2 regions of the Neptunomonas sp. ABH4_499 genome follow, and region 1 is predicted to be linked to the other one. Evidence: predicted binding sites of a transcription regulator. Region 1 holds the regulator's gene; the other holds the start of a gene.

The links. The regulator FNR, encoded in region 1, switches genes on or off when oxygen is low (the NO sensors DNR and NnrR bind a similar motif). The targets are predictions, from matches to a motif close to TTGATNTANATCAA.
Region 2: ACXAF9_RS03625 (histone deacetylase family protein) is a predicted target of FNR. The motif match lies at 12,654-12,667, and genes of this name have one in related genera.

What each region holds. Positions count from the first base shown of each region.
Region 1 covers NZ_JBSWXK010000005.1:60,839-76,452, reverse strand. Annotated here, with positions in the region: gene ACXAF9_RS06600 (heavy metal translocating P-type ATPase) at 1-2,029, shown strand, start outside; gene ccoS (cbb3-type cytochrome oxidase assembly protein CcoS) at 2,056-2,277, shown strand; gene ACXAF9_RS06590 (sulfite exporter TauE/SafE family protein) at 2,274-2,936, shown strand; gene hemN (oxygen-independent coproporphyrinogen III oxidase) at 3,029-4,420, shown strand; gene fnr (fumarate/nitrate reduction transcriptional regulator Fnr) at 4,515-5,288, shown strand; gene ACXAF9_RS06575 (hypothetical protein) at 5,539-6,162, opposite strand; gene ACXAF9_RS06570 (adenine phosphoribosyltransferase) at 6,338-6,880, shown strand; gene hrpB (ATP-dependent helicase HrpB) at 6,946-9,501, shown strand; gene ACXAF9_RS06560 (YceI family protein) at 9,631-10,203, shown strand; gene ACXAF9_RS06555 (YccF domain-containing protein) at 10,263-10,718, opposite strand; gene ACXAF9_RS06550 (SEL1-like repeat protein) at 10,787-12,058, opposite strand; gene ACXAF9_RS06545 (D-alanyl-D-alanine carboxypeptidase/D-alanyl-D-alanine-endopeptidase) at 12,151-13,410, opposite strand; gene rdgC (recombination-associated protein RdgC) at 13,613-14,521, shown strand; gene queE (7-carboxy-7-deazaguanine synthase) at 14,539-15,168, shown strand; gene ACXAF9_RS06530 (cation diffusion facilitator family transporter) at 15,558-15,614, shown strand, end outside.
Region 2 covers NZ_JBSWXK010000003.1:65,983-81,596, reverse strand. Annotated here, with positions in the region: gene alaS (alanine--tRNA ligase) at 1-1,411, shown strand, start outside; gene ACXAF9_RS03690 (aspartate kinase) at 1,441-2,676, shown strand; gene csrA (carbon storage regulator CsrA) at 2,783-2,971, shown strand; tRNA gene ACXAF9_RS03680 (tRNA-Ser) at 3,033-3,122, shown strand; tRNA gene ACXAF9_RS03675 (tRNA-Arg) at 3,128-3,204, shown strand; tRNA gene ACXAF9_RS03670 (tRNA-Arg) at 3,229-3,305, shown strand; tRNA gene ACXAF9_RS03665 (tRNA-Arg) at 3,323-3,399, shown strand; gene thiI (tRNA uracil 4-sulfurtransferase ThiI) at 3,469-4,926, shown strand; gene ACXAF9_RS03655 (OadG family protein) at 5,186-5,434, shown strand; gene oadA (sodium-extruding oxaloacetate decarboxylase subunit alpha) at 5,512-7,299, shown strand; gene ACXAF9_RS03645 (sodium ion-translocating decarboxylase subunit beta) at 7,312-8,613, shown strand; gene ACXAF9_RS03640 (arsenate reductase/protein-tyrosine-phosphatase family protein) at 8,714-9,316, shown strand; gene ACXAF9_RS03635 (carboxylate--amine ligase) at 9,267-10,463, opposite strand; gene ACXAF9_RS03630 (polysaccharide deacetylase family protein) at 10,494-11,504, opposite strand; gene ACXAF9_RS03625 (histone deacetylase family protein) at 11,627-12,550, opposite strand; gene ACXAF9_RS03620 (response regulator) at 12,836-14,443, shown strand; gene ACXAF9_RS03615 (acyltransferase family protein) at 14,476-15,614, shown strand, end outside.

The DNA.
Region 1 (15,614 bases):
TCAGCTGATGAAAGCCATCTATCAGATCGGCTATCAAGGACACCCTTATCATCCGGACAAAGAGGAGCAGATCCTCGAAACCGAGAAGAAGAAAGCCATCCGTCGTTTAGGCGTTGCAGGCCTTGGCATGATGCAATCCATGATGATGGCGATGGCGCTGTATGCGGGCGCCCTGGAGGGGATCGAGCCGGTATACGAAGCCTTCTTACGCTGGACCAGCTTAATCATTGCAACCCCTGTTGTGCTCTATTCAGCAAGGCCGTTCTTTATTGCCGCTCTTCGCGACCTAAAAACGCGCCACCTGAGCATGGATATTCCGGTGTCCCTTGCGATTGGCGCCGCTTATGTGGCCAGTGTTTGGGCAACAGTGTTTCAAACCGGCGAGGTCTATTATGACTCCGTCACCATGTTTACCTTCTTCTTGTTGATTGGCCGTTATCTGGAGATGCAAGCCCGTCACAGAACAGGCCGCGCCGGTAATGCCTTACTGAACCTCATACCCACCAGTGCGACCCGACTGAACGGCGAGTGCGAAACCCTGATCCCCTCGACTGAGCTGACACCTGGGGATCTTGTGCTGGTTAAACCAGGCCATACCATCCCAGCCGACGGTGTTTTAACCGAAGGCCACTCCTCCATTGATGAATCAGCGCTGACCGGCGAATACTTACCCACCCGCAAACAAACAGGCGATACCGTCGTGGGTGGTACGATTAATGTCGAGAACCCCATTAAAGTGCGAATCACCGAAGTAGGTGCGGATACTCGCCTCTCCGCGATCGTTCGCCTTCTGGACCGTGCACAGCAACAAAAACCCAAAGTTGCTCAGATTGCCGATGCCGTTGCCAGTCGCTTTGTCGCAGCCGTGTTGATCACTGCAGCACTTGTGAGCACCATATGGTGGCAAATTGAGCCAGCCAATGCGTTTTGGATTACCCTATCCGTTTTGGTTGTCACCTGCCCTTGCGCGTTATCACTGGCCACACCCACCGCCTTAACCACCGCCACTGGCACACTGCGCCAACAAGGCTTACTGATCACTCGCGGTCACGTGCTTGAAAGTTTATCGCAAGCAACTCACATCATCTTTGATAAAACAGGCACACTGACTGAGGGCAATTTATCGCTTTCCCATACACAGCCAATCGAAAGTATCACCTCTGAGTTTGCTCTGTCCATCGCAGGGGCACTCGAAGCGCAATCCGAGCACCCCATCGCGAAAGCGTTTAAGCCGTTTGCAAAAGAGTCCGCCACACAGATTGAGACAACCGTCGGAGAAGGCGTTGAGGGCGTTATCCAAGGGAAGCGCTACCGCATCGGTAAGCCTGTGTTCGCATCGCAGCTGTGCGGAGGCACCCTTGAACTTGATAGCGCGCCGGACAGATCAAGTCAGTGGCTGCTCCTTTGTAGCGAAGAAGGCCCTATGGCTTGGTTTGGATTGAGTGATCGGATTCGTAGCGAAGCGGCAAGCACCATCCAAACCCTGCACTCGTTAGGATTAACAGTTGAACTGCTCACAGGTGATCACTCCCCTACCGTTGAATCAGTCGCGCAAACGCTTGGCATTCAACACATCCATCGAAACGTCTCCCCGAAAGAGAAGCTAGATATAGTGCAACAACGCCAATCCGAGGGGGCGAATGTCATCATGGTGGGCGATGGTATTAACGACATACCGGTTTTGGCCGGCGCGCAGACATCGATTGCGATGGGCGGTGCCACCGATTTAGCCAAAACCAATGCCGATGCAGTTTTGATCAGTAGCGATCTAACCCGACTGGTCGAAGGTATTCGGCTTGCCCGAAAAACACGCGCGATCATTCGTCAAAACATTGCGTGGGCACTGGGATATAATGTGTTGGTACTCCCGCTTGCCGCGACCGGGTTCATCGCCCCCTATATGGCTGCAATTGGGATGTCTGCTAGCTCTCTAGTGGTAGTGGGCAACGCATTACGATTATCGAAAACCAAACTTGTACATAATACGCAACCGCGCTCGGTGGCGCCGTTGATTGAGCAAACGCGCTAACAAGCATTCTCACCAAAGAGGCCCCTATGGAGATTTTATTTTTTTTGATTCCATTAGCCATCGTACTGGCAGGCATCGCCGTTTGGGCATTTTTTTGGAGCGTAAATACAGGGCAGTTTGATGATCTGGAATCGCCTGCGCACAGCATTTTGTTTGAAAACGATGAACACCTGATCCCTAAGGATAAAGCCGCCACAAACTCACCTAAAGAGAGTTCGAACGCGCAGGGGCCGGACGCGACTTCATGAGTTTTGACCTTACGGTTGTATCGGCACTTCTGTTAGGTTTTCTTGGCAGCACCCATTGTTTGGGGATGTGTGGCGGTATAGCTGCTTCAATGGCACTCTCAGGTAACCACTTTCGCTTTCTATTGGGCTATAACGCTGGCCGCATTTTCAGTTACACACTCGCCGGTTTACTGGTGGGCTCGTTAGGGTTATTCAGTCAATCAATGACTTCAGCCTTGGTGCTTCGTACACTGGCCGCGCTCATGCTGATTTTGATGGGACTTTATATCGGCCAGTGGTGGAGAGCACTCACCTATCTCGAAAAAGCAGGCCAAGGGCTTTGGTCTCTGATTCAACCAGCTGCGAGCCGCTTGCTGCCGGTAAAAAGCTTGCCACAGGCCATGTTACTGGGCTTTTTTTGGGGCTGGCTGCCTTGCGGTCTTATTTACAGCACTTTGGTCTGGAGCGCTGGCGCTAGCGACCCCGTCAGTAGCGCAACGTTGATGCTGTGCTTTGGCTTAGGTACTTTGCCGGCCATGCTGACCACGGGCCTCATCGCGCACAACATCAAGCAGTTGATGCAAACATCCTGGATGCCACGTGTTTCTGGGCTTTTGGTGATACTGATGGGCTTGGCTTCTTTCCCATGGCAAGGCTGGCTTAGCTTAATCGAAAATTAACACCCTGCCCAGCGAACATTGATCCGTATCAAGGTTTTGGTGTCAGAGCTTCTCTAGAATAGAGCCACTCTACTGCAGTAAGGGGGCTTCCCGTGTCATCACCTTCCGCCATCGCTTGGAATCTAGACCTTATTAACCGATACGACCTAGCGGGTCCTCGTTATACATCGTACCCCACAGCGTTACAGTTTGATCAAGAGTTAACCCCTCAATCCTTGATCACAACCGGTCAAACAACGGCGGACAAAAGCGCACCTCTCTCGCTTTACGTGCATATCCCGTTTTGTGCGCACGTGTGTTACTACTGCGCCTGCAATAAGGTGATTACTCGTAATCGAGATCGCGCTGAGCCCTACCTAGAAACCTTATTCAAAGAGATCGATCAGATGGCAGCCCTATACGGTGAAAACCGTTTGGTTGACCAGCTTCATTGGGGCGGCGGCACCCCCACCTTCATCAGTGATGATCAAATGGAAGCCTTAATGAACAAGCTTCGTCAGGCGTTTCGATTACGCGATGACGACGAGGGTGACTACTCCATCGAAATTGACCCGCGCGAGGTCACCTTCGACACCTTAGCTCGCCTTCGAAAGATCGGCTTTAACCGCATAAGCTTGGGTATCCAAGATGTAGACCCTGTGGTGCAAAAAGCCGTTAATCGCGAACAAAGCATCGAATCGGTACAAGCCATTCTTGATGAAGCGCGCCGACTGGGTTTTCGATCCATCAATATGGATCTGATCTACGGCCTACCCCATCAAGACCTTGAGCGCTTTAATAAAACGCTCTCGACGGTGATTAAGATGAGTCCAGATCGGTTATCGGTGTTTAACTACGCCCATATGCCAGAGCGCTTTCGCCCACAACGTCGGATTGATGCAGAAGCTCTGCCCTCTCCATCGGAAAAACTGCGAATTCTGCAATCCACCATAAACACACTGCTGGCAGCCGGTTATGTGTACATCGGGATGGATCACTTTGCCAAGCCGGATGACGAGCTTGCTAAAGCGCAGCGCGAAGGCCACCTGCATCGTAACTTTCAAGGCTATACGACACACGCACAATGTGATCTGGTAGCGATGGGCGTTTCGGCCATCAGCCAAATTGGCGATGTGTACTACCAAAACGAACACGAAGTAGATGCATGGGCAAACGCGGTCAAAACACGCGGGCACGCCATACGCCGTGGTGTGACCTTACATCAAGACGATCACATCCGTCGTCACGTGATCACCGAATTGATCTGCCACTTTAAGCTGGATATTCAACATGTTGAGCAGCAATTTGGGATGTGTTTTAAAGACTACTTCTTTGATGCCGAAGAAGAGCTAGCGCGTTTTGAAGCCGATAAGCTGATCACACGTAGCCCTGAAAAACTGTTCGTTACCCCGGCAGGGCGCTTGTTAATCAGGCGCATCTGTATGGCATTTGATGCCTACATACCGAAAGCTCAAAAGGTGCAGAGTTTTTCAAGAATTATCTAATATACCATTCAAACAAACGATTATTTGGTACATAATCTGTAGGGTTTTTGATGAATCCATCGAAAACCTTTACCACTATTTACAGGATTGGGTCATGACTGATACCGCCAAAGAAGGGAAACTTCGCAGCATTCACCAAGCTCATTGCAGCAACTGCAGCCTGAGCTCTCTCTGTTTACCCGTGTCACTCAACATGACAGAAATGGATCGACTGGATGACATCATCGATAAAAGTCGTCCGTTGAAAAAAGGAGAGCACCTGTTCCATCAAGGTGAGGGTTTTACATCTGTGTATGCCATTCGGGCAGGCAGCGTGAAAAGCTATACCCTTACCAATGAAGGTGAAGAGCAAATAACTGGCTTTTACTTCCCTGGCGAGCTGGTTGGCTTGAGCGGCTTTGATCACCAAGAGTACCCTATCTCGGTTAAGATTTTAGAAACCACGACCGTGTGCGAGATCCCATTCGATAACTTGGACAACCTGTGTGGGCAGTTGCCTGAGTTACGTCGCCAAGTGATGCGCACCATGAGTAAAGAGATCCGTGAAGATCAGCAAATGATGCTGCTGCTCTCGAAAAAGAACGCCGAGGAGCGCATCGCCACCTTCTTACTGAAGCTGTCCCAACGCTTTAAAGCCCGTGGTTACTCTGAAAGCAATTTCCGTCTGTCTATGTCTCGTAACGAGATCGGTAACTATCTAGGTTTGGCGGTCGAAACGGTAAGCCGAATCTTTACGCGTTTCCAGAAAAACGGACTCCTTGAAGTCGATGGCAAAGAGATTCGCCTACTGGATATGGACGAGCTCATGATTGCCTCTGGCGAGTGCGTAGGTGAAGAAGAGGAACAAGCACAAACACTCACGCTGTAAATCGAGACCCAACATAAAAAAGCCCTGATAACGCATTGTTATCAGGGCTTTTTTATTGATCAACGAAAACACAATCTTCACAAGTTCGCATGTGTGTTAGGCACAATAAAAAACGCCGGGCAGTTCCCTGTGCCCGGCGCCTAATGTTGCACAAAGAGTAGCCATCTCTGTGTAACCCAACGAGTCCATTAAACCTCTATTCAGGTTTAAAAACATTGAGCTGCGTCAACATAAGTACTTACCTGTAATTTCAAGATCCTAACAGAGTAACCAAGGTAGCCAATACACCGGCACCAGCCGCTTTGGCCGCCGACTCAACAAAACGACGCAACACGCCTTTAAAGTAGGCTTGGCGTTCCGCCCTATCCTGAATCTCCTTGGCGCTTTCGTAACCCTCTTTAAACTCAGCCACTTCCGCTGAATCAAACACGACATCAAGTACAGTAAATAAGCCCTCGGCCGAGACCTTGATCATTTCGGAGTTGAGCGAAAAATCAAACACCTGCTGCTGCGCTTTTAGCTGCCCCTGCAACCAATGTTTGGCCAGCATATCTTCGATGATTAAAAGAATACGGTCTTGTTCAAGCTCAAACACCGCGCGATCCAACGAGGCTAACAGGCGCGCTTTCGCCTCCTCTTCGATATCTCCCCCAAATTTGAGCGCCGCGTCATAACGCAGTTTTTTCACTTTAGACACAGGGGTTTTTAACATTTCGCTGACCGCCTGATGACTGTATACCGCTAACGGCGGCGAGCCATCCAAACCGTGCTTATCCAATAAGTGCATGACCAATGCATCCACATCGGACTTGGGCATCGAGCCTAAACCAAAGGTGAGGTAGTGTTTTAAAAACGCTTGTTCAAACGCGCTCATCGTCTTTGTGCTCCTTATTATTCGAGACTTAGCGATCCACACTGAGACGTTACCGAAACCAAATGACAGTCGGATGATGCATACCGTATTTTGCGCACTCGCAAGAACCCGATATACTTAGCGGTTGTGTTTGTAAGTGGCCTATTTGCCACGTAATTTCAGGAGTCAACCATCCATGTCTTATGACGAGTTTTACGTCAAATCTGTAATCCGTACATTACCAGACTGGCCAGAGCCAGGTGTGATGTTTCGTGATATTACGCCTATCTTTAAAGATCCTAAAGCACTTCGGATGGTTGCTAATGCGTTTATCCAACGCTACATGGAAACAGAAATCACTCACATTGCCTGCATCGATGCACGCGGCTTTTTGCTGGCTTCGATCATGGCGTACGAGATGCAGCTTCCTTTGGTATTGGTCCGCAAAAAAGGCAAGCTGCCGGGTGAAACCATTCACGAAGAATACACCTTAGAGTACGGCACATCGGTTGTAGAGATGCAAAAAGACGCCGTCTCTGCTGGCGACAAAGTTCTGGTCTTTGATGATCTGATTGCTACAGGCGGCACCATCTTAGCGGCCTGCACCCTGATCAAAAAACTCGGTGCCGAAGTGATTGAAAGCGCCGCGATGATCGACCTTCCCGACTTGCAGGGCTCGGCGCGCATTCAAGATGCCGGCATTCCTGTATTTACCTTACTGGCCTACGAAGGGCTTTAAGCCATACCAGGCTCGTTAACAGCAGGTCGCATTTGGCCTGCTGTATATCTCATCTTTGACATATCATGACGCAATCATTGCCCATCGATGCGGTGCTTCCAGAGCTTCTTGAAGCCATATCCACCCATCACACGCTGATCCTTAACGCAGAACCTGGTGCTGGTAAAACCACCAAAGTACCTTTGGCTTTATTAGCGCACCCGGCCTTTTCGAAAAAATCGATACTGATGCTCGAACCTAGACGCCTAGCCGCAAAGTCCGCCGCGCTTCGCATGGCTGAACTTCTGGGTGAACCGGTGGGTAAAACAGTGGGCTACCGGATGCGCTTTGAGTCAAAAACCAGCCAAGACACCCGAATTACGGTCGTTACCGAAGGCGTGTTACTTCGAATGCTGCAAAGTGACCCTTCATTAGAGTCGACCGGCATGGTGATTTTCGATGAATTTCATGAGCGCAGTTTAGATGCTGACCTTGGCCTTGCATTGGTTCAGCAAAGTCGTGACTTTTTTCGTGAGGAAGATGACCCACTTCATGTGTTAGTCATGTCGGCGACGCTCGATAATGATCAACTCATCCGCTTTTTACCCAATGCTAAAGCACTCTTCTGCGAAGGGCGTACTTACCCTGTCGAGGTAAGGTACAAGCCCTATTTCTCGTCACGTCGCCCAACGTTTTCGGAACTGACAAAAGCAGTCACCGATACCGTTCAGCAAGCACTGAGTGATGAGGCAGGTTCGATCTTGGTATTTTTACCTGGGCAAGGTGAAATTCGCCGTGTTGAAGAGGCGCTTCAAAAAGCCGCCTTAGGCGATACGGTAGAAGTTACGCCCCTGTATGGCGACCTCCCCTTTGAGGATCAGCAAAAAGCGATACAACCCGCCCTGACTGGGCATCGAAAGGTGGTCTTGGCCACCAACATTGCCGAAACCAGCTTAACCATACAAGGGATACGCGTTGTTATTGATGCAGGCCTTCAACGCCAAGCCTTGTACGACCCGGTAACGGGCATGAATCGCTTAGTGACCATACAGGCCTCGCGCGCAGCGTGTAAACAACGAGCGGGCCGTGCGGGCCGCTTAGAGGCCGGTGTGTGCTACCGTTTATGGGATGAATCCTTCCATCAAAGCCGCGGCGCCTTCACCCCACCTGAGATTACCCAAGCCGACTTAACCCCGCTGGCCATACAGCTGTTTCGTTGGGGGTGCAGCACATTCGATGAGCTTGATTGGCTAGACACCCCAAACCCTGGCCGCTTCCAGCAAGCGTGTGACTTACTCCAACAACTGGGCGCCCTAAAACAGAACCCACAAACCAACCAGTTAGTGCTAACCGAACATGGCGAGAAGCTTGCTGAGCAGCCCTTACACCCAAGATTGGCCCACTTGGTTCTTAGTGCCGTGGCGTTGAACCAAACAAAGCTGGGTTGCCAGCTCGCCGCCCTTTTACAAGAGAAAGACCCAACTCCCGAGCTTGGTCTTCACATTGAATCCCGACTTGATTGGCTCGCGGGCCAGCAAGAGCCTAGAGCCTTACGTGCACGAATTAAGCAATCCATCGATCGGCTAACTCGCTTAGCGCCCAAAAGCCCTGATGCCCCCACGATACATATCACTGACACCATTGGGGCGTTAGTCGCGTTGGCGTGGCCAGATCGCGTCGCCAAGCAGATTAAACCTGGACTCTTTCGCCTAACCAATGGTCGCCAAGCCGAAGTATCATTAAGCGATTCGCTTGCGAAGTGCGAGTGGATCGCCATTGCCGAAAGCCGCCAACGCGAAGGCCAAGCCGTTGATCAAGTAATGATGGCAAGCCCCATTGATGAGTCCGATGTGGTTTCACTCTTTAAAGATCAGATCAAGACCACAACCCACATTCATTGGTGTACACGTACTCACAAACTGATCGCCGAGGAACAAACACGTTTTGGCGCGCACCTTCTTGGAACTCAGAAGGTCCAAAACCTGCCTAAAGAGACCATCACCCAAGCGGTTGTTTCCTACCTTCAAGAAGCGGGTCTATCGGCCTTACGCCCAACAGATAAGGTACAAACTTGGCTTAAACGCGCGCAGTTAATCAGCACACTCCATCAAGATCAGCCTTTAAATGCCTTAAAACAAACAGGCCTTGAATGGCCTGATTTTTCTGAGCAAACTCTGCTTGCGGAACTCGATGACTGGCTCGGTCCCTTTTTGGCGAATGTTAAAACCAAAGCGGACCTTGAACGAGTGGACCTGTTAAGTGCGCTGCAGTCGCGCTTAACTTGGCCGCAGATGCAAGCGATGGATCAACTAACCCCAGAGCGCCTCACAGTCCCAAGCGGGCAATCGATCACCCTCGATTACCAAGACGACACCCCGGTGTTGTCGGTCAAATTACAAGCCTTGTTTGGTCAGGCCAAAACGCCCGTCATTGCAGAACGGGTTATGATCAAATTACACCTGTTATCACCAGCAGGACGGCCTTTGCAGATCACTCAGGACCTTGCACACTTTTGGCAGCACGCGTATCCGGAAGTCAAAAAAGAGATGAAGGGCCGCTACCCAAAACACCCATGGCCAGATGACCCAATGAGTGCAGAGGCCAAGCACCTAACAAAAGCACGCCTAGCAACAAAGTCGTAATGGCTATAAAAATTAGACTTTGGGCGTGAATATGGTTTTTTACGGAGCTTTTTAGCAGAGATCGCGTCAAACAGGTTCTGCCATGCAGTCGAGGTTTGGCAAAACCACAAATAAAATAAGGATCTCACTATGTTGAAACGGAGCTTCTGTGCTGCTCTTCTAGCCATGTCCGCAAGCGCTGCCATAGCCGATATGCAACTGGATACGGAACAATCTAGCCTGTACTTCACTTCAATCAAAAATAACGCGATTGCTGAAAATCACCACTTTACCGCCCTTTCTGGTGCCTATACGGATGCTGGAACCGCCAAGGTCGATATTGACTTAAGCAGCGTTGAAACCGCTATCCCGATCCGCAACGAGCGGATGCGCGACATGCTTTTTAAGGTGACAGAAAACCCAACGGCCGAAATCACCGCCGACATCCCTAATGAGGTGATGGCCGATGTGACCGAAGGTGTATCTAAAGTCGTCCAACTGCCTATAAGTCTAACCTTAAATGGCAAAAACCTAACGTATGATGCATCGCTTCGCATTACCGCTTTGGAGGGGGCCGTTATGGTAAGCACCGAAAGCCCGATTCTGTTAAATGCAGCAGACTTTGGGTTGGATAAAGGGATTGGAGAGTTACAAAGCGTCGCTGCACTTAGCGCTATTGCCACTAATGTACCGGTGACGGCAACGTTTGTGTTTAAAGAATAGTACTGCTTGGTTTGATTTAAGATCAGTTGGCGCAAACCCGCCAACTGATCGATGTTTCCTTACCCTCTCAGACTCTCAACACTTGCCTTCGCATTACCTGCCAGAGCAGCGCGAGCAACCTCTTTGGATACAACGGTTTTCCCTATCGGCGAGATCGCTATACCGGCCAATTTTAAGTGTTGAAGTCCAAATGGAATCCCGATGATGGTAATAAAACAGGCGATGGCAGAGAACACGTGACCGATCGCCAACCATAAGCCTGCAAAGATAAACCAGATGATGTTACCAATGGTGCCTAAGGCGCTGGTACCAATATCATCCTGTTGAGTGAGTTCTTTACGACTGATCGCTTCTTTGCCAAACGGAAAGAAGGAGAATTTACCCATCACAAAACAGGCGCGTCCCCATGGAATCCCCACGATGGTGATGAAGGCAATCAGGCCGTACAACCACCACACTAGGCCCATAATGACGCCACCCAGTAAAAACCAAATCAAATTCCCTATCGTTCTCATAATCTCATCCTTTAAGATCACATGGTTAAACCCCAATAGCGAGAGAGCCATCGGGGTTATTCAAAAACTTATTGTGCTTGGCTGTTTTGCAAAAACTGCTCGGCTTGGCTTTTCGCTTGCGCACGCTCTGATTCGGACAGCTTAGGCGCGATCTCGTTGAGATCCTCTTCCATTTCAGAATTCAACGCCGTCGCAATGTAAAGATAACCATACGCTTTGGCATAATCTTGCTCGACACCTTCGCCATTGGCGTACATCCACCCAAGGTTCTGAGCAGCTATACCCGTTCTTGATAGCGTCGATTTTTCCAGCAAGTCTTTAGCTTTGGCTAAATCTTTGGGTACATCCTCTCCAAAACGATATTTCTGCCCCAGAAATGCCATGGCATCTAAGTTGCCGCGTTCAGCCGACTGAGTCAGCCAGTAGACTGACTGCTCCGGGTCTTTCTGCAGGATTTGACCAGCGTCATAATGAACCGCCAGTACAAATTGTGCCTTCGCATCACCCAATTCTGCGCCACGGGCCAGCAAGCGTATGCCGTACTCAGGGTTAGGCTCAACACCATAACCTTGCAGATACATTTGCGATAAAACACCAAACGCCAACGGGTAATTTTGTTCTGCTGCTTTCGTCAGGTAATCATGGGCTAAGGACACGTTTTGCTCAGAACCTTGGCTGTACAGATACGAAACACCTAAGTAAAACAGGGATTCAGCCTGCCCTTTATCGGCGGCTTTTTGGTACCACTCCTTGGCTTTTTGCGCATCTTGTTCAACATGGAGACCAAAGCGATAGTAGTTACCCAGTCGATTGGCCGCATTAACATCACCTAGCTCAGCCGCTTTTAATAGGTAATCCATCCCCTTTTGCTCATCAAACCATTGCTCAGAGCTATCTAGGTAGATCACACCTAAGTTTTGCATCGCCTGTGGGTTGCCTTTATCCGCGGCAAGTGTCGATACTTCAATCGCTTTGGCTTTATCTTCTGGCAGCCCCATGCCGCTCCATAAACGAACGCCTAGGGTCATATAGGCTTTAGCGTCACCTGACTCAAGCGCCTTAGCCAACCAGTAATTTGCCGCATCGTCATTTTGTGGAATGTCGCCATACCCCAAAGCAAACATGTCCGATAGGATCAGTTGGTCGTCAACATTACCCGCCATGGCGCTTTGATATGTATCGGCCGGTACGTTATCTAAGGCGGACTCTTTGGGTTGGTAGCTCCCGACCGGTATCATTTTCACCCATTGGGATTGAGATTGTGTTTGGGTGGTTGCACAACCACCAAGAGCCAGAGATGCGGTAATCACCGCAGGGGCAATCCATTTAGAAAGCTGCATATTCATCCTTTAATTGCACAGTAATATAGGAAGCCCTTTCAGACTTCGGATTGTGTGGCGCCAAGTGTATCAAGAATAAGAATTAATTCCATTTACTCGGTCAACGCGCTGGCAAAGCGATAGCGAAAACGCCACTCCAAAGGTCGATTCAACATCAACACAAAGGGGTACCACTCATCTCCGGTTTGCGTATAACCTGCGTAGGTACGAACCCCGTTTAAAGTGCCGGTCTTAGCTTGCACCTTCGCGTTTTTAGACTGACTCGGTAACAAGGAACGCCACGGTTTAAAGTGCTCAAGCAGTACCATCATTTGTGCGGCAGAAATACGATTGTCCCGTGATAAACCTGCACCATCCTCTACGTTAAAGTTTTGCCAGTTAAACGCGGCTTTGGCCTGATCCATCACATACGTTTTGGACGCGGCTTTTAACGCATTGGCATCGGCAGGTTCTGTGCCCTTGGCAAAGGTTTCCATGCCCAACATCAAGTACAACTGGTTAGCGATAAAGTTGTTGGAGTACTTCAACATACCGATCAGGACTTGATCCAGAGTCCGGCTGTTTTGATGTTGGTAGATCAGCACGGCATCATCCGGCGTTTTGGCAAGGCGCATTGGCAAAGTGGCTTGCTTGAGTACTTGGTCTTTAAAGATCTCACCAAAATACTGAGCCGACATCTCCTGCCCACCTGGGAGAGAGATCCGCTTTGTTTCCCCTGGGTTTACATACTGTTCACCCAAAGAGATCGCTAACGGCGTTAATGGAGTTTGCTCTTCAGCGGATGAGATGACTCCGGCTTCGGAGCGCGTCAGATTCACGCTGTTAAAGTTAATCGCAAGGGAGGCATTACCCGCATCGTATGGGTTATCGCTATCACCACGGCCTAAATCCACCTCTGGGAAGGCGGTGGTATCCAGCACAACCGCCGCTAAAGCACGTGTGCCTAAAAGCGGCAACAAGTGCGCTTTAATGGCGTCCAACTCTTCGGAGACAAGAAACGGATCACCGTATCCCTTGATGTAGAGCACGTCGTCTTTTAAGTAAAAATCGGTTTTAAAGCGATGTGTCAAACCCCATTTTTGAATCGACAAATAAGCGGTTAGTACTTTTAACGTTGAAGCAGGAAGCAATAACTTATCTTCATGAATCGAAATAAGCGGGTCCTGAGCGTTTGCAGAAATAATGGCTGCATTTTGATTTGAGGCATAAATGCCCTTCAAAATCGGCGCAAGGTGTTGTTCTCGCGTGGATGGGCCATCCGCAAAGCTTGTCCCTGAAAACGCAAAGGCGGTAACAGCCAAACGGCTGGCCCATCGAGAAAATGTGCGTTTCGTGATCTTGTGACGCGTCATTCTGTGTTCCTGTTACTGGCTTAGAAAGCCTGCTTGCAGTGACTGATTCAAAGTGCGGTGCATGGTGCTCGATTGTGATCGGCTTTTCCAGCCTAACGTGTTTTGAAAACGAAAAAGGAGAAACTCACCCTTTCGCCCTGTCAAAATGACGCCAGAAACACTAAGCTTACGCCCGCGCTATAACCAGACAAACGGAAACAGTATGTGGTTCAAAAATCTGATCTTTTATCGATTCACTCAACCAAGCGATTACACCGCCGATGGCCTTGAAACAGCCTTGCTAGAGCACGCCTTTACACCGTGCAAAAGCCAAGAGCTAAGCCGCTATGGATGGGTATCCCCAGATCAGAACATGGATGCTTTAGTCTTTGCCTCTAATGGTGCGTTTTTAGTGTGCGCGCAAAAAGAGGAAAAGATGCTGCCATCCAACGTGATCAAGAAAGCATTGAACGAGCGCGTTGACATCATCGAAAAAGAGCAGGCCCGTAAGGTTTACCGCAAAGAAAAACTGCAGATCAAAGATGAGATCATCATCGATCTCTTACCAAGAGCTTTTAGCAAGTTTCAGCAAACCCGAGCCTTGATCATGCCAAGGGCGGGACTCATCGCGGTAGACAGCGCTAACTTCAAGCGGGCCGAAGAGTTACTGAACCTTTTGCGTAACAGCTTAGAAACCCTGCCGATAGCTCTCCCTGATGTGCACCACTCCCCGGCCGTTATGATGTCTGAATGGCTTCGTCAAAATAACCGCGTGGTCGAACTCACTCCACTTGATGAGTGCGAAATGAAAGATCCAAGCGAGGAAGGCGGCACCATTCGTATTAAAGGCGAAGATCTTCACAGCGACGAAGTCATTGCCCACCTTGATGCGGGTAAAGAGGTCGTCCAGTTAGCGCTTGAATGGGAAGATACCCTACAATTTACATTGCAGTCTGACCTTCGCGTGAAGAAGATCAAACTCAGTGAAGAGCTGAGCCAAACACTGAACGAAGAAAGCAGCGAAGACCCATTGGTTCGCTTGGATTCGGATACGTCTCGTTTGTCCCTTGAGTGTCAGCGACTGTTCCCCTTGTTGATGAACGCGTTTGGCGGAGAAGTGCCCCGCTCGTAATGGCACTTGGAGTATGAATGTACACTGTTAAAGAGATGTTCTTCACCTTACAAGGTGAAGGAGCTCACGCAGGCCGTCCTGCGATTTTCTGCCGATTTACCGGATGCAACCTTTGGACGGGCCGCGAGCAAGACCGCTACAAAGCCGTGTGTCAGTTCTGTGACACCGACTTTATCGGAACTGATGGTCAGAACGGCGGCAAATTCAAAACCGCTGACGAGCTGGCCGCGCGTATCCAATCCTTTTGGCCGGCACCAGAAGGAACACCCTTTGTCGTGTTTACCGGCGGCGAGCCTGCGCTTCAGCTGGATAAAGCGCTGATTGATGCGGTCCATCAACGCGGTATCGAAATTGCCATCGAAACAAACGGCACCAAGCGTCTACCCGAGGCCATTGATTGGATCTGCGTAAGCCCCAAAGCCGACTCCGACATTATCATCACCCAAGGCCATGAGTTGAAATTGGTCTATCCGCAGCTTTCGGCCATGCCTGAGCGCTTTGCAGATATGGAGTTTGAGCATTTTTATCTCCAACCCATGGATGAAGGTGCCGGTAAAAACCATACCAAAGCCGTGATCGATTACTGCATGCGCCACCCCAAGTGGAAGATGAGTTTGCAGACGCACAAAATTGTGGGCATTGACTGAAGTTTCATCCACTGGTCATACGCCTGTCATAGTTCATGTTTAGCCCTTTAGCAAATCGCGCAAACACCCACCCTGTGTGGGCTTGCGCCATATGCCCACATCATCTGTGGATAACTCTGTGAATAGTGTCAGAAAAACGTCTTACATTGCCCGTCATATGTGGCTCTGATACAAACTGATCATTTTTTAACCATTTGTTTTTATCGTTTTAAATCAATAGCTTAAAAAGATAATTTAGCTGTTTTTTGTTAAGCAATGCTAAAACAACGATTTAAAACTCTTTTTCAATGTCAACCACTTGACCGGTTAAAAACTTTTTAAAAGAGGCTTGTTTTTCGTAAAAAATCTGGTTAGGTAATTGACTGATCTTCAGTGAAGGAAACACGCAGGTGAACAACGAACAAGACAAAGCTCGCATTGCACAAAAAGTAACGTTGATCGGTGCT
Region 2 (15,614 bases), on a different contig from region 1:
CTTAACGGCGGATGTGGCTCGTGAACAAGAGCTGACTCTGGATATGGATGGCTTTGAAGCGTCTATGGAAGAGCAGCGCCAGCGTGCACGTGCTTCTGGCTCGTTCAGTGTGGATTACAACGACAAGCTTGAGCTTACCGGTACAACCGAATTTACCGGTTACGACTTACTCGAAGATACCTCTGAGATCGTTTCGATCTTCAAAGAGGGTGTCGCTGTCAATGAGCTCGGCGCCGGTGAGCAAGGTGTGATTGTACTGGATCATACGCCGTTTTACGGTGAGTCCGGTGGTCAGGTGGGCGACAAGGGCGTGTTAAGCACTGACTTTGGCCAATTCACCGTTAACGATTGCACGAAAGAGCAGTCAAACCACCTGCACGTGGGCAGCGTAGCCGAAGGTGTTGTGAAAGTAGGTGCAAAAGTGGTCGCAAAAGTCGATATGGCTGCGCGAAATGCAACGGCATTAAACCACTCTGCAACGCACTTATTGCACTCCGCTTTACGTGAAGTGTTAGGTGATCACGTTCAGCAAAAAGGCTCGTTGGTAAACCCAGAGCGTCTGCGTTTTGACTTTGCACACTTTGAAGCGATGACTGCCGATGAAGTCGCACGCGTCGAAGCGATCGTAAACGATCAAATTCGTTTGAACACACCGGTATCCACCGAAGTGATGAACATCGACGATGCTAAAGCCAAAGGCGCAACCGCATTGTTCGGTGAGAAATATGACAGCGAAGTCCGTGTACTGACGATGGGCTCAGAAGGCTTCTCGATTGAGCTGTGTGGCGGAACACACGCTCGCCGCACCGGTGATATCGGATTACTGAAAATCGTCTCTGAAAGCGGTATTGCATCTGGTGTACGTCGAATCGAGGCGGTAACTGGCATAGGTGCCCTTAACTACGTGAACGATGTTGAGCAGTCTCTGAGCAATGTTGCGGCTCTGGTGAAAGGCTCTCGCGATTCGGTTGTGGATAAGGTTCAGACCCTGTCTGATCGTAACCGTCAGCTTGAAAAAGAGCTGGAGCAGCTAAAGGCGAAACTGGCTGCTGCGAAAAGCGGTGACTTGGTCAGCCAGGCTGAAACCATCAACGGTATTCAAGTCCTAGTCGCTCAGCTAGAAGGTATCGAGTCTAAAGCGCTCCGCGATACGATCGATCAGCTGAAAAACAAGCTGGGTTCGGCGGTCGTTGTCTTAGCGACAGCTTCGGATGACAAGGTATCGGTTGCAGCGGGTGTCACTAAGGATCTTATCGGCAAAGTTAAAGCCGGTGACCTAGTGAAAGACTTGACCGCGAAGATCGGCGGTAAGGGCGGCGGTCGTCCTGATTTCGCCCAAGGTGGCGGTACTGATGCGGCTGCACTGCCAGCGGCTCTGGAAGCGGTAAAAGCGAGCGTTTCAAGCCTGTAAATTACAGGCGAAGGGAGAGTAGAAAACGTATGGCACTGTATGTTCAAAAATACGGCGGCACATCAGTTGGTTCGGTCGAGCGCATTACAGCCGTCGCTGAAAAAGTAAAACGCTTTAAAGATGAGGGCCACGACGTTGTCGTTGTGGTCTCGGCCATGAGCGGCGAGACCAATCGGTTGATTGGTCTTGCGAACGACATTACTGAGTCCCCGTCAGCGCGTGAGATGGATGTGCTTGTCTCCACTGGGGAGCAAGTCACCATTGCCTTACTCAGTATGGCGCTTGAAAAGCAGGGCGTACCTGCGCGCTCTTATACCGGCAGTCAGGTTCGGATTTTAACCGACAGCGCTTTTATGAAAGCCCGCATTCAGGACATCGATGTACAGAACATGCGCACGGACTTAGAAGCCGGTCGCGTGGTCGTTGTTGCTGGATTTCAAGGGGTAGATGAACTTGGCAATATCACGACCTTAGGTCGTGGTGGCTCAGATACCACGGGTGTCGCGTTGGCTGCAGCGCTTAAAGCGGACGAATGCCAAATCTACACTGATGTGGATGGCGTATACACGACAGACCCTCGGGTTGTAGAGGACGCAACGCGACTGGAAAAAATCACCTTTGAAGAGATGCTCGAAATGGCAAGCTTAGGTTCAAAGGTGCTGCAGATTCGTTCTGTCGAATTTGCTGGGAAATACAAAGTGCCACTGCGCGTCCTATCCAGCTTTAAGGATGGCCCAGGCACACTGATTACAACAGAGGATGATGATACTGTGGAAAAACCCGTTATCTCAGGCATCGCATTTAACCGTGACGAAGCAAAGTTGACCATTATGGGTGTTCCTGACGTTCCTGGTGTGGCTTCGCGCATCCTAGGGCCTGTGAGCGACGCTAATATCGAAGTGGATATGATCGTCCAGAACATCGCAGCGGATCAAACCACCGATTTTACCTTTACAGTTCACAGAAATGACTATACTAAAGCGGAAGCGATTCTGAATCAGATTGCTAACGAGTTAGGCGCACGTGAAGTTGTTGGAAACAACAAGATCGCAAAGGTGTCTATAGTGGGTGTAGGGATGCGATCTCACGCCGGTGTAGCCAGCAAAATGTTTGCGGCACTTGCCAATGAGAACATTAACATTCAGATGATCTCCACCAGTGAGATTAAGGTTTCGGTTGTGATCGCCGAAAAATATCTGGAGTTAGCAGTAAGATCACTGCATTCCGCGTTTGATTTGGGCAAAGTTGACACAGTCAGTGAATGACGGCTTGTCGGATTTCGTCTATGATTGGCACCTGAACTGTGTATGAACCACATTCATTCGTTTGCGCGGTTCAGGACTATTAAGGAAGAACAGGAGAACCATAACTATGTTAATTTTGACTCGCCGCGTGGGTGAAACATTGATGGTAGGTGACGATGTCACCGTAACCGTACTGGGTGTTAAAGGTAACCAAGTCCGTATCGGTGTTAACGCACCTAAGGATGTTTCCGTACACCGAGAAGAGATTTATCAGCGCATTCAGCGTGAAAAAGGCCAAAACGACGATCAAGACTGATTTTTTTGAAATTTTTACTTTCTTTTTGAAAATCAGGCTTGTATAGTATGCGCCGTTGATTGGTGAGATGGCCGAGTGGCTGAAGGCGCGCCCCTGCTAAGGGCGTATAGGGGAAACTCTATCGAGGGTTCGAATCCCTCTCTCACCGCCATTTACGCGCCCGTAGCTCAGCTGGATAGAGTACCTGGCTACGAACCAGGCGGTCAGAGGTTCGAATCCTCTCGGGCGCGCCAATTCAACATGTCTTTTCAAAGTGTGCGCCCGTAGCTCAGCTGGATAGAGTACCTGGCTACGAACCAGGCGGTCAGAGGTTCGAATCCTCTCGGGCGCGCCATCTTTGAATCTTATTACGCGCCCGTAGCTCAGCTGGATAGAGTACCTGGCTACGAACCAGGCGGTCAGAGGTTCGAATCCTCTCGGGCGCGCCATTTTCCAAACACACCTCCTTTAGTTAAAGAATCTAATCCGTTTAATAACCTAACGTTTCGTGTGGTCCCATGAAATTCATCGTTAAGCTGTTTCCAGAAATCACCATTAAAAGTCGTCCAGTTCGCCGTCGTTTGATTGCGCGTCTGCAAAACAACCTGCAAATTTTGCTCAAACGCGAATACCAGGACATTACGGTCAGTGGTTTTTGGGACAAGCTCGAAGTGGTGTTGCCACAAGAAGGCCTGTCACACCGCGATGAAGTGATTGCGATTATGCAGCGAGTGCCAGGTGTATCTCACTTTCTAGAAGTGGCTGAGCACGAGTTAGGTGACTTTGATGATGCGTTTAAAAAGACCTTAGCGGTTTATGCGCCCATCATTGAGGGTAAGAGCTTTAAAGTCCGTGTGAAACGTACCGGTAAACACGATTTTAAATCAGTGGATATGGAGCGTTACATCGGTGGAGGCTTATTGCAGCACGCTAATCCGACCCGTGTGGATGTCCGTACCCCCGATGTTTTTGTGGATCTGGAAGTGGTTCATGCCAAGCTCTTTATCGTCACCCAGCAGCATGCAGGGCTTGGTGGGTACCCGTTAGGCTCTCAGGAAGCGGTTCTGTCGCTTATTTCCGGTGGGTTTGATTCGGTGGTTGCGTCCTACATGACGATGCGTCGTGGTTCTAAAACACACTTCCTGTTTTTTAACTTAGGCGGTAAAGCACACGAGATTGGCGTAAAGCAGGTGGCATTGCATCTGTGGGAGCAATACGGTGCCTGTGCACGCGTTAAGTTCATCACCGTCCCGTTTGATGAGGTGGTGGGTGAAATCCTGCAGAACGTGAATCACTCTTTCATGGGGGTGGTTTTAAAGCGCCAGATGATGCGTGCGGCTGAAAAAGTGGCCGATCATATGGGCATTGATGCGATCGTCACTGGCGAGAGTGTGGCGCAGGTTTCCAGCCAGACTATTCCGAACCTTACCGTGATCGATCAATCGACCAAAAAGCTGATCTTGCGTCCATTGATCACGATGGATAAGCAAGAGATTGTGGATCGCACCATCAAACTTGGCTGCTTTGATATCGTTAAGATGATCCCTGAGTATTGCGGTGTGATCTCGGACCGACCAACCACTCGTGCACGCCTTGATAAGGTGATCGCCGAGGAAGACCAGTTGGATATCGATGTGCTGACATCGGCCGTTGAAAACGCCGAGGTGATCACCATCGATGAGATCGTCAAAAACCTAGATATCCAAACCGATATCGAGTCTTTAAGCCGTGTGTCGGAAAATCAGATCGTTGTCGATATTCGTGCTCCGGGTGAGCAAGAGAAACGCCCACTGAACATGCCGGGTGTGGAGGTGATCTTAGCGCCGTTTTTCACCTTGGAATCGGTCTGTCATGATTGGGTAACTGATAAGGAATATCTGCTCTATTGTGAGAAAGGAGTCATGAGCCGTATGCACGCTCAGAACCTGCAGGAGCAAGGTCTGACCAATGTGAAGGTTTACCGTCCAGGGGTTTAATTCTAAGAGTAGACCAAAGTTCTATAAATCTATTCCTCTTTTCCCATGACGCAGGTCTTGCGAAAAAAAACTTTTATCGAAACTGTATAAAAGTTGACCTGCGTCCCGCTCTTCAAGTTGCTCACCTACCGCTTTTCGGGTTTAATGCCTGAGGTGAAAAGCGTCGTATTAACTGCATTTTCTCGGTAATCGCCGTTAAAAAGCATCTATAACGTGACGTTTTTAGCAAATAAACCCAATCGTTTAGGAGCTGCCTCAGATGGATAATCTGGTATCAGAAGGCCTCACATTGATGGTCTATGGTATGGGCTTTGTATTCCTATTCCTGACGTTGCTGGTGTTTGTGACAGGTTTCATGTCAAAAATTGTCATGAAGTATGCTCCTGCACCACAACCTAAGCCGGCAAAATCAAAGCCTGCTAACAGCGGTGCGGCTGCGCAGGCTGGTGGGAATCAGGATGAACTGGTTGCTGTAATTACAGCAGCGGTTCACAAGTACCGTTCGTAACAAGCAACGCTCGTTAATAAGAAGCGTGCTTAGATAACAATAAACGCACTATTTTTTCGACAGAAGGCCTTTTACACATGTCCGATGCAAAGAAACCGCTAGGTATAACTGACGTTGTTCTTCGCGATGCGCATCAGTCCTTGTTCGCTACGCGTATGCGTATTGACGACATGCTTCCGATCGCAGAGAAACTCGACAAAGTTGGTTTTTGGTCCCTAGAAAGCTGGGGCGGTGCCACTTTTGATAGCTGCATTCGCTTTATCGGCGAAGATCCATGGGATCGTATTCGTGAGCTAAAAGCGGCGATGCCAAACACCCGTCAGCAGATGTTGCTACGTGGTCAAAACCTATTGGGCTATCGTCACTACGCTGACGATGTGGTTCATAAATTCGTAGAGCGCGCTGCCACCAATGGCGTGGATGTGTTCCGTATCTTTGATGCGATGAACGATCCGCGTAACTTGGAAACGGCGATCAAAGCGGTTAAAGAAACCGGTAAGCACGCTCAAGGTACGATTTCCTATACAACCAGCCCGGTTCACACCACTGAAATGTGGGTTGAGTACGCTAAAACCCTTGAAGATATGGGGGCTGACTCAATCAACATTAAGGACATGTCAGGCATTCTGACACCTTACGATGCGTTTGATCTGGTATCACGCCTGAAAGCTCAGACGGATCTAGAAGTTCAATTGCACGCACACGCCACATCGGGCTTATCCGATATGTCGATCTTGAAGGCGATTGAAGCTGGCATCGACCGTGTGGATACCGCTATCTCTTCTATGTCGATGACCTACGGCCATACTTCAACCGAATCGGTTGTGGCGGCGCTGAAAGGCACCGATCGTGATACCGGTTTGGACTTGGAACAACTGGAAGAGATCGCGGCGTACTTCCGTGAAGTGCGTAAGAAATATGCGAAATTCGAAGGTTCTTTGCGTGGTACCGACTCTCGCATCCTGATTGCTCAGGTGCCTGGTGGCATGTTGACTAACATGGAAAACCAGCTTCGCGAGCAAAACGCGTCGGATAAATTCGACGAAGTACTGGCCGAGATCCCACGTGTACGTGAAGATCTAGGTTTGATCCCTCTGGTGACTCCAACGTCACAGATTGTCGGTACGCAGGCGGTGATCAACGTTCTGATGGGTGAGCGTTACAAAACCATCTCTAAAGAGGTTCAGGGTATCCTGAAAGGCGAATACGGTGCAGCACCTGCTCCGTTCAATGAAGATCTGCAAGCGCGTGTTCTGGATGGTGCTGAAGCCATCACATGCCGCCCAGCTGATCTGCTTGAGCCAGAAGTTGAGCGCCTAAGTGCTGAATTGAAACAACTGGCCGCTGATAAAGGTATTCAACTGGCTGAAGGGGACAAAGAGATCGACGACGTATTGACGTACGCGCTGTTCCCACAAGTAGGTCTGAAATTCCTAGAAAACCGAAACAACCCTGATGCGTTTGAACCCGCACCGACTTTAGAGGATGCACAAGCCATGGCAGCACCTAAGAACACTGGACCACAGGTCTACACCATCTCTGTAAACGGCCAGAACTACGTTGTTCAGGTGGCAGAAGGTGGCGATATCTCCTCCATTCAAACAGCAGCACCTCAAGCGGCGGCCCCGGCGGCGGCACCTGCAGCCGGTTCCGGTGAAGAAGTGCCTGCACCTTTGGCCGGTAACATCTGGAAAGTTCAGGTGTCCGCAGGTCAAGCGGTTCAAGAGGGCGACGTTCTGGTCATCCTAGAAGCAATGAAAATGGAAACCGAAGTACGTGCAGCACGTGCCGGTACCGTTGTTTCTGTGGACGTTAAAGAAGGTGATGCAGTGCAGGTGGGAGACTCCCTGCTGACACTGGCGTAAGGGTACTTTTACATGGATAAGGTGCTTGATCTCTGGCACGCCTCCGGTATTTACAATATCGGTGCGGGTCAGTTTACGATGATCGTGATTGGCTTGTTACTTCTGTTTCTGGCCATTCGCAAAAACTTTGAGCCGCTGTTGTTGGTTCCGATCGGGTTTGGTGGCATTTTGGCCAACATTCCAGAGGCGGGTCTGGCGTTTTCGGCGGTGGAAAATGCGGTACATTTTGACAATCCTGAGTTGATGACTCAGTTGGCGTCGATTCTAGGTGTGAGCGGTACAGACCCTCATGATCTGTTGCACGCATACCACACCTCCAATGCGAGCACGCACGCAGCGGCGTCCTTGGTGGCGAACGATTACGGCTACAACAACGGTATGCTGTATAACTTCTATACCGTAGCGATCGCTTCGGGTGCGGCCCCTTTGTTGATTTTCATGGGTGTGGGTGCCATGACGGACTTTGGTCCGCTTCTGGCGAACCCTAAAACCTTGTTCTTAGGTGCGGCAGCACAGTTCGGTATCTTTGCGACCGTACTCGGTGCGGTTGGTCTGAGCGCAGCGGGCATCATGGACTTCTCGATCCAAGATGCGGCGGCAATCGGCATCATCGGTGGTGCGGATGGCCCAACGGCAATCTACGTTGCCAGCATGTTGGCACCTCACCTATTGGGTGCGATTGCGGTTGCGGCTTACTCCTACATGGCATTGGTGCCGCTGATTCAGCCACCGATTATGCGCTTACTGACAACTGAGTCAGAGCGTAAGATCAAAATGGTTCAGCTGCGTCACATCACTAAAACCGAGAAGATCCTGTTCCCAATCTTGTTGTTGATTCTGGTGGCTCTGTTGCTTCCGGATGCGGCGCCTCTGTTGGGTATGTTCTGCTTCGGTAACCTGATGCGAGAGTGTGGTGTGGTGGATCGTCTAAGCGATACGGCACAAAACGCGTTGATCAACATCGTAACCATCTTCTTGGGTCTGTCGGTGGGTTCTAAGCTGTCAGCGGATAAGTTCTTGGATGTGCAAACCTTGGGCATCTTGGTTCTGGGTATCGTTGCGTTCGGTATCGGTACGGCTGCAGGTGTCTTGATGGCGAAGCTGATGAACAAACTGGCTGGCGGTGACTCGATCAACCCATTAATCGGCTCAGCCGGTGTGTCAGCGGTGCCTATGGCCGCTCGTGTATCCAACAAGTTAGGTCTTGAGTCTAACCCTCAAAACTTCTTGTTGATGCATGCGATGGGGCCAAACGTAGCCGGTGTTATCGGCTCGGCGGTCGCAGCCGGTGTGATGATTAAGTTTGTGGGCTAACCCCTACTTATCTAAAAAGGCCATCTTTTGATGGCCTTTTTTGTGTCTGGAATTTACCATTTCAGGCTCTTTAAATGGGTTTGCTAAGGAGCAGTAGACGATGTCGACCATCATGGATGCGATTAACCGCCGTTATGGCACTTACCGAGGCTGGATTCGATTAACCTTAGCTCGCATCGAAGCGCGTCTTGGGCGTGTTAACTCCTTTATGACCTGGCAGCCGAGCACCGTAAAGCGCTTAGTGTTTGTCTGCTTAGGTAACATCAATCGAAGTGCCTACGGGCATGTCTACACCCGCTCGTTAACGGATTTTCCCATCGTCTCAATGGGGCTTTCGACCACAACAGGGGCTCCGGCCACCGATCAAGCCAGACGCGAAGCGATGGCTCGTGGGCAAAGTTTAGAGACACACACCGCAACGGACATGAGTGACTATCAATGGCAGGAGGGGGATCTTCTCTTGGCGATGGAGATTCGACACGCTCATAAATTGCGAGCTGTGTACGGGGAGAAGGCTCAGATCTTACTGCTCGGTGCGCTGACTCAGAAACAGTTTATCCACCTGCACGACCCGCACACGCTCAGTGATGATTACTTCACGACCTGCTTTAATCGCATTGAAGAGGCGTGCCAGCACTTGGTGGAAAAACTGCCTAAAATCGACCACGAAGAATCCCCCAAAGATCCTGTAAAAGCGGCTTAGGGTCTTTCCATTGGAACACAAAATAGTGGCTTTTAGGACGAATAAACGCCACTAGATAGCGGCTTAGGTCTTTAAGCGGTGTGTTGATGTATTGCTTATCTTGAATCTTATTTGGTTGAAGTAATACGCGGATCAAGCGTTTGGTTTCAGGGATCATAAATCGACACTGAACCCCCGCCTTGGGAGTGGGGGCGTTGACCGGTTGGCCGGTAACGGCATCAAAATAGAGCTTAGCCATTTTGGCACCGGCGTGATAGGCCAGTGGATAACTCCCCCAAAAGCGACCGTTAATCTCCATTAATACCGCTTCACCGCTTTGCTCATCAAAGCGGTATTCGACCATCGCAACGCCTTCCCAATTAAGCGACTTTAACAGCGCCTCTGATTTTTCAAACAGGGCGTGGTGATCGTGGTTATCAAGGGATTCGCAGTAGGTTGAATACCCGCCTTCGGGTGGCCATTCATGGATGCGTTTGTGTTGAAAACGCTGAATAACCTCGCCGTTGTGGATCAAGAAAAACTGACCTAAACCGTGCCCTTTATGGTAGATCTGAATCAATGGAAATTGACCGAGCGATTGGTAAGGGGCAAGCTTATGCTCAAGCTCGGTTAGGTTGTCGGCGTAGTCGGCTTTGATCAAAGGGAGTTGATGCGCTTGCAGTGTGTGAATCATCGCAATGGGGTCTGGCCATTTGATCACAACCGGATAGCTCAGTTGTGACTCAAGGCCTTGTAACGCATCTAAAGAGTGGATCTGGTAAGAGCGCGGTGTGGGCACGTCGCATTGTTTAGCCTGTTGATAAGTACTTTGCTTATCTAACACATTGGCCATGCGCGCTTGGTCCGGAAACATCAAGGGGATGGAAAACTGCTCTCGATGTTGATTGATCCATTGAATGTCATTTTCGGAAACGGCCAAAAAAGCATCGGCTTGGTAGTGCGCGATCAAGCTTAATAACTGCTCGATCAGTACTTCTTTTGGCGCGCGCTTGTGTTTGGCAAAAGTATATTTTGATGCCGCTCCCACCGAAAATCGCGAGCCATAGACGCCAATGACTCGTACCCCGTCCTCGCCCAATTCCCGTGTGATGCATAAACCGGTCGGCGTATCCATGCCCAATAAAATTAACGTTTTTGTGCGTTCCATCACATCACTCCAGATGGGCAGTTGTCAGGTTTAATACGACCAAAGGGTGTCGTTGAGTTTATTGTGTGCCGCTCGGATCAAGGCTTGTCCGTCATGCTTGGATCGAAGCGATGTGTTCACAGGCTCGGTCGGGGTGGTGTCCATTGAGACAAAATCGGTTGAGTAAAAGCGATCTTGGTTCTCATCCAGAAAACGGCAAAGGTGGGCTAAGCGGTTCTGATTGATTCGGTTTGGTTGTAACTTTGAATAGCGGAAATCTTTACGCTTAAAGTACTCGAACGGGTGGGTCAAAATCACCACACGTTTTACACCTTTGCGATGGGCATCCTCAAGAACGGCTTGGGTCTCGGGCCAGCTGCAGGAGGTTACCTGTAAGGTTTTACGATGCCCTTTACGGCTGGTCGGAAAATCAGCAAAGGTGGTGACGGGCAGCTCGGTAACGCCGCTGATGATCGCCTCATTATGTTCTAGGTGCAGGCGAATATCGTTTGGCGGGTAAATGCCAACGCCCACACTGGAGCTCCATTTAAATCCGGCTTTGGCAAAGCAGGGGTAGAGTTCGGGCTCCACCATCAAGCTGCCGGTGCGGATTGCGATCGGGGCATCCAACCCCCAGTCGGCGAATGCCGATTTGCCGATCTCTAGTACCGCGCTGACTTGCTCGAAGCTTCGCCCAACTAATGAATCGTTTTGCGGGAATAGTGGGTTCTCTTGCAGGCGCTTACCGTCATACACTGCCCACACGGGGTGGGTGTGCAGCTGAATATCATGATGGGGTTTGATGCGCTCGACGTATTGGCCCATCTCCTCAAGGCCAAAGTGACATCGGTTGATCGCCTCAACGAAAAACACCGCTTTGGTGTTATAGCGATCAAAGGTTTCCAGCATAAAGCCTAAACCGTGCTCTTTACCCTTGATGGCTCCCGTCACAACAGGGGCTGATACCGGTGATAAATCGGGTTGGCTGAAGGCGCCAGCAATGGAAAATTCGGTATCAATGGTAATCAGCACTTCGGTGCGCGCATGAGGAGGCTTATACATCGTCTCTCCGTTGACCGTTTCGTATAAGTGAGGGCAGAACCCATATCCGTATGGGAGCTAATAGTAGCATTTGCCCTGTGACGAAACACCCCTTATAGAAGAAGGGGCATGTCACCGGTGCATCAGTAACCCGCTAGGGTTTCTAGGTGGGCTTCAACGCTGAACGCCAGCGAGATCGGGTTATACCCGCCCTCTAATACCGAGACGATTCGGTTTTTGGAATAGGTGCGGGCAACGTCCATGATCAGACGTGTGACCCAGCGATAATCCTCTTCATCCAGATTGATATCGGCCATCGGGTCTTCGTGGTGGGCATCAAACCCTGCCGAGATAAAAATCATATCTGGCTTATGGTGTTGAAGGGCCGGTAGCCAGCGGGATTCGATCAACTGACGAAACACCTTACTGTCGCTGTGCGCTTCCATTGGGCAGTTGATGATGTGATCACGCACGATGTCCGCGTAGCGCTCGGGGTAAAACGGGTGCTGAAAGCTCGAGCACACCAACACATCGGGGTTATCTTTAAAGATATCCACCGTGCCATTACCGTGGTGAACGTCAAAATCCAAAATCGCGACCTTGTTAACCTCGGGGTGTTCAAGCGCTTGCAAAGCGCCGATCGCGACATTGTTATAAAAGCAAAACCCCATCGGATGGTTATGCTCAGCATGATGCCCCGGCGGGCGTGTGGCGCAAAAGGCGTTAGTGCTTTTACCACTGAGTACTCGGTTGGTGGCCAAAATCGAAGCCCCTGCTGCAAGGCTTGCCGCGTGCAAGGAGTCTGGGCAAAGGGCCGTGTCGTCGTCAGTGTAGACTACGCCTTCACTGGGTTGACGCATCATTAAACGCTTTTGGTGCAGCGGCGCATGGGCTCGCTCGATTTGATCCGGCAAAACGTGCACCGCTTGCATCTGTTCAAGCTGTTGGATCAACCCGGTTTTTTCCAGCACTTTACGGATCGCCATCAGGCGAACAGGGCTTTCTGGGTGCTCTGGCCCCAAATTATGAAGGGTACAGTCGTCGTGACTGATGAAGGTGGTTGTCATTTTATCTTTATAGCTATAACCGTCTAAGGGATCAGTCTACTGAAAAAAAGCCAGCAGCGCGTCTATGCATTGGTATGAATTACGTAATGCATTACTCCGTTTTTTGATCTGAGTCATAGGCGGGCTTGGCGGGTTGCCTTAGTATGACTAGACAGCATAGAACTGATTAAGCACCGCACGCCCACCCTCGTCGGTGCTTTTTTTTGTTGTATTCGGTACTTTCACATCCTCAAATGGCCTCTTATACTGATTAGTAATCAGATATTTAGTAGGAATCTTGAGTCAATGGTCGATTATTCACAAAAGCGCGTGCTGCTGATTGAGAGCGTGGGCAACATGCGTGCGACCATTGTGTTTATTCTTCGCCAGCTTGGCATTCAAGAGATCCTACCCATCAGCTCCCACCTTGAAGTCTTTGAAACCCTTCAGGAAAAGCAGTTTGACTTGGTGTTACTGGGTCACAACGCCCGTGATTCCTACACGGGACTGCAACTATTAGAAGAAGCCCGCTACCGAAAACTGATACATCCTTCGGCCTGCTGGGTGTTTATGACCAGCGATGCCTCGCAAGAAACGGTCTTGCATGCACTGGATAGCCAGCCGGATCTGCTCATTGGTAAGCCTTTTAGCGCCTCCGAGTTAAAACACCGATTGGATGTCGTGCTTGAGCGTAAAAAAGCGCTTGAGGCGGTGCATCAAGCGGTGTTGGTGGGGAATCTCAATCAAGCGGTACGCTTGTGTGATCAGGTCGAGGTTGTCGGTAGCAATTACGATTATGTTCAGTTGATGAAAGGGCAGTTGTTGCTGCAAATGAACCGCTTTGAGGAGGCCGAGCATTTCTTTAAGCACCGCTTTTCCCGTCTTAACGAAAAAGAGAGCGGACCGTGTTTGGCACAAGCTTACATTGGACAAGATCGGTTAACGGATGCCAAAAAAGTCCTGACCGAGAGCATCGCAAAGTATCCGTTGTTTATGCAGTCCTATGATTTATTGACGGATGTGCTCGAAAAAAGCGGCGATTTGCAAAACGCACAAGAGGCGATTCTTGCAGCAACCGAGCAATCACCGCAAAGTTTGCTGCGTCAAATGCGCTTAGGAAAGCTTGCGGTATTTAACAAAAGCTTGGATCAGGCGGACTTGGCGTACAGACGATCCATCGTATTAAACAAGACCAGTTGTTATCGCTCGGCCGAGCCTTTTCTTCGCCTTGCCAATGTGAAGCGCATGGAGATGAAAGGTCAAAATGAGCGCCACCAGATCAAACTCTTTAATGAGGTCGAAGGCTTACTCAATACCGGCGGTTTTCAGTTTCCACATGATGCGGCGTTTAAAATGCAAAGTACGCTGTTGCGAAGCCAAGTCAGTTTGGACATGGGCGATAAGGAGCACGCCAAACAGTTGGCGCAAAAAGCCCAGTCGATTGCCAAAGAGCTTGGCCAAGAGATTGATATTAAGCGCAGCCTAATTGATGTGTTAGGTGACCCAACCCCTGTACTTGAAAAAGCCAGTGATGAGCCGGTGCCGGCCACCGCGAAAAAATCGGCTACTCATAAGCGCGACCCAGAGATGAGCCAAAAGGTGAATCGTCTTGGGGTGTCCCATTACAATGCGGCCAAAACCGCGCAAGCCATTCGATATTTTGGTTTGGCCATCGAGCACGATGCGAAAAACGCAAAGGCCTTGTTGAACTTGGCTCAGCTGTTTCTTGAAAGTGCGGTTCAGCAAACCGACCGCCGCGAAGAGCGACTTAAAATGGTCCAGCGCTACTTGCGATTAACTCAGCGTATGGCGCTAGAGGGCGAAGAGTTAGCCAAACGTCAGCTGCTTGAACAATCGCTTGAAACTGACCTGCAGCGTTTACCCAAAGGCAGTTTAGGGGCATTATTAAAATAACCGAACCCTAATGGATTAAATGGAGTGTTGTGGTGACCAAGGATGTCCGCTCGCCGGCCGGTTTACCGAATCAAAATTTCTCGCTGTATTTAGATGTGGTGCGCTTACTGGCGGCACTCTTGGTGCTTTTGTACCACTCCAATTGGCGAACCCTGATTACCGAGAATGTCCCGATGGGTGGCTATGGTCACTCGGCGGTCATCGTCTTTTTTGTGCTCTCGGGCTTTGTGATCGCCTATGTCACCGATCAAAAAGAGAAAACGCCCAACCAATATGCGGTGAATCGCTTAGCGCGGATCTACTCGGTGGCGATCCCCGTCTTACTGCTGACCCCGCTTCTAGATTTTGCTGGTGAGGCGATGAATCCTGACTTCTATGTGGATAAAACCACGCATGATCTTTGGTATGTGCGCATCATCAGCAGTGCTTTGTTTTTAAATGAAGTGTGGTTTGTCTCGATCATGAGCTTCTCGAACGTCCCTTATTGGTCGCTCTGTTACGAGGTCTGGTACTACGTTTTATTTGCCGCTTTCGTCTTTTTAAAAGGCAAAACCCGAGTCGCGGTGATCGCTCTGCTGTGCTTATTTTTAGGCCCCAAAATCTTACTCTTGATGCCGCTCTGGTTAGCGGGTGTCTGGCTCTATCATGCCAAAGCCGCGGTCATCTCATACCTGTGGGTTGCGGTCGCGTTATGGAGCGCATCCATAACGGCTTTTGTCTTGTTTCACCACTTTGATGTTCAATATCAAATTGCCAATTGGCTGCGAGAGGTCGGCGGTGAATGGCTATATAAGCAGCTGACCTTCTCGAAGTATTTTTTGAGTGATTATCTGTTAGCGCCGATCATCGTAATCAATTTTATGGCGTTTCGTCGCATAAGTGCGGACCTGCCGGAACTCTCAAAAGGCTGGGTGAATGCCATCCGCTATGCATCGAGTTTTACCTTTATTCTTTATCTATCCCATCAGCCGTTAATGCAGTTCTTCGGTGCTTTGGTCAGTGGTGATCCGGATGATGTGAGCACCTATTTTCTGGTGATTGGGTTAGTGTTTGTCAGTGTGTTTTTCCTAGGGTTTATCACGGAGCACCGCAAACGAGATTGGAAGGCCTTGTTCGTGGCGCTCTTTAATAAAGTGGCGCGTCTGAGGCTCCGTAAGGCTGAAGCGTCTGC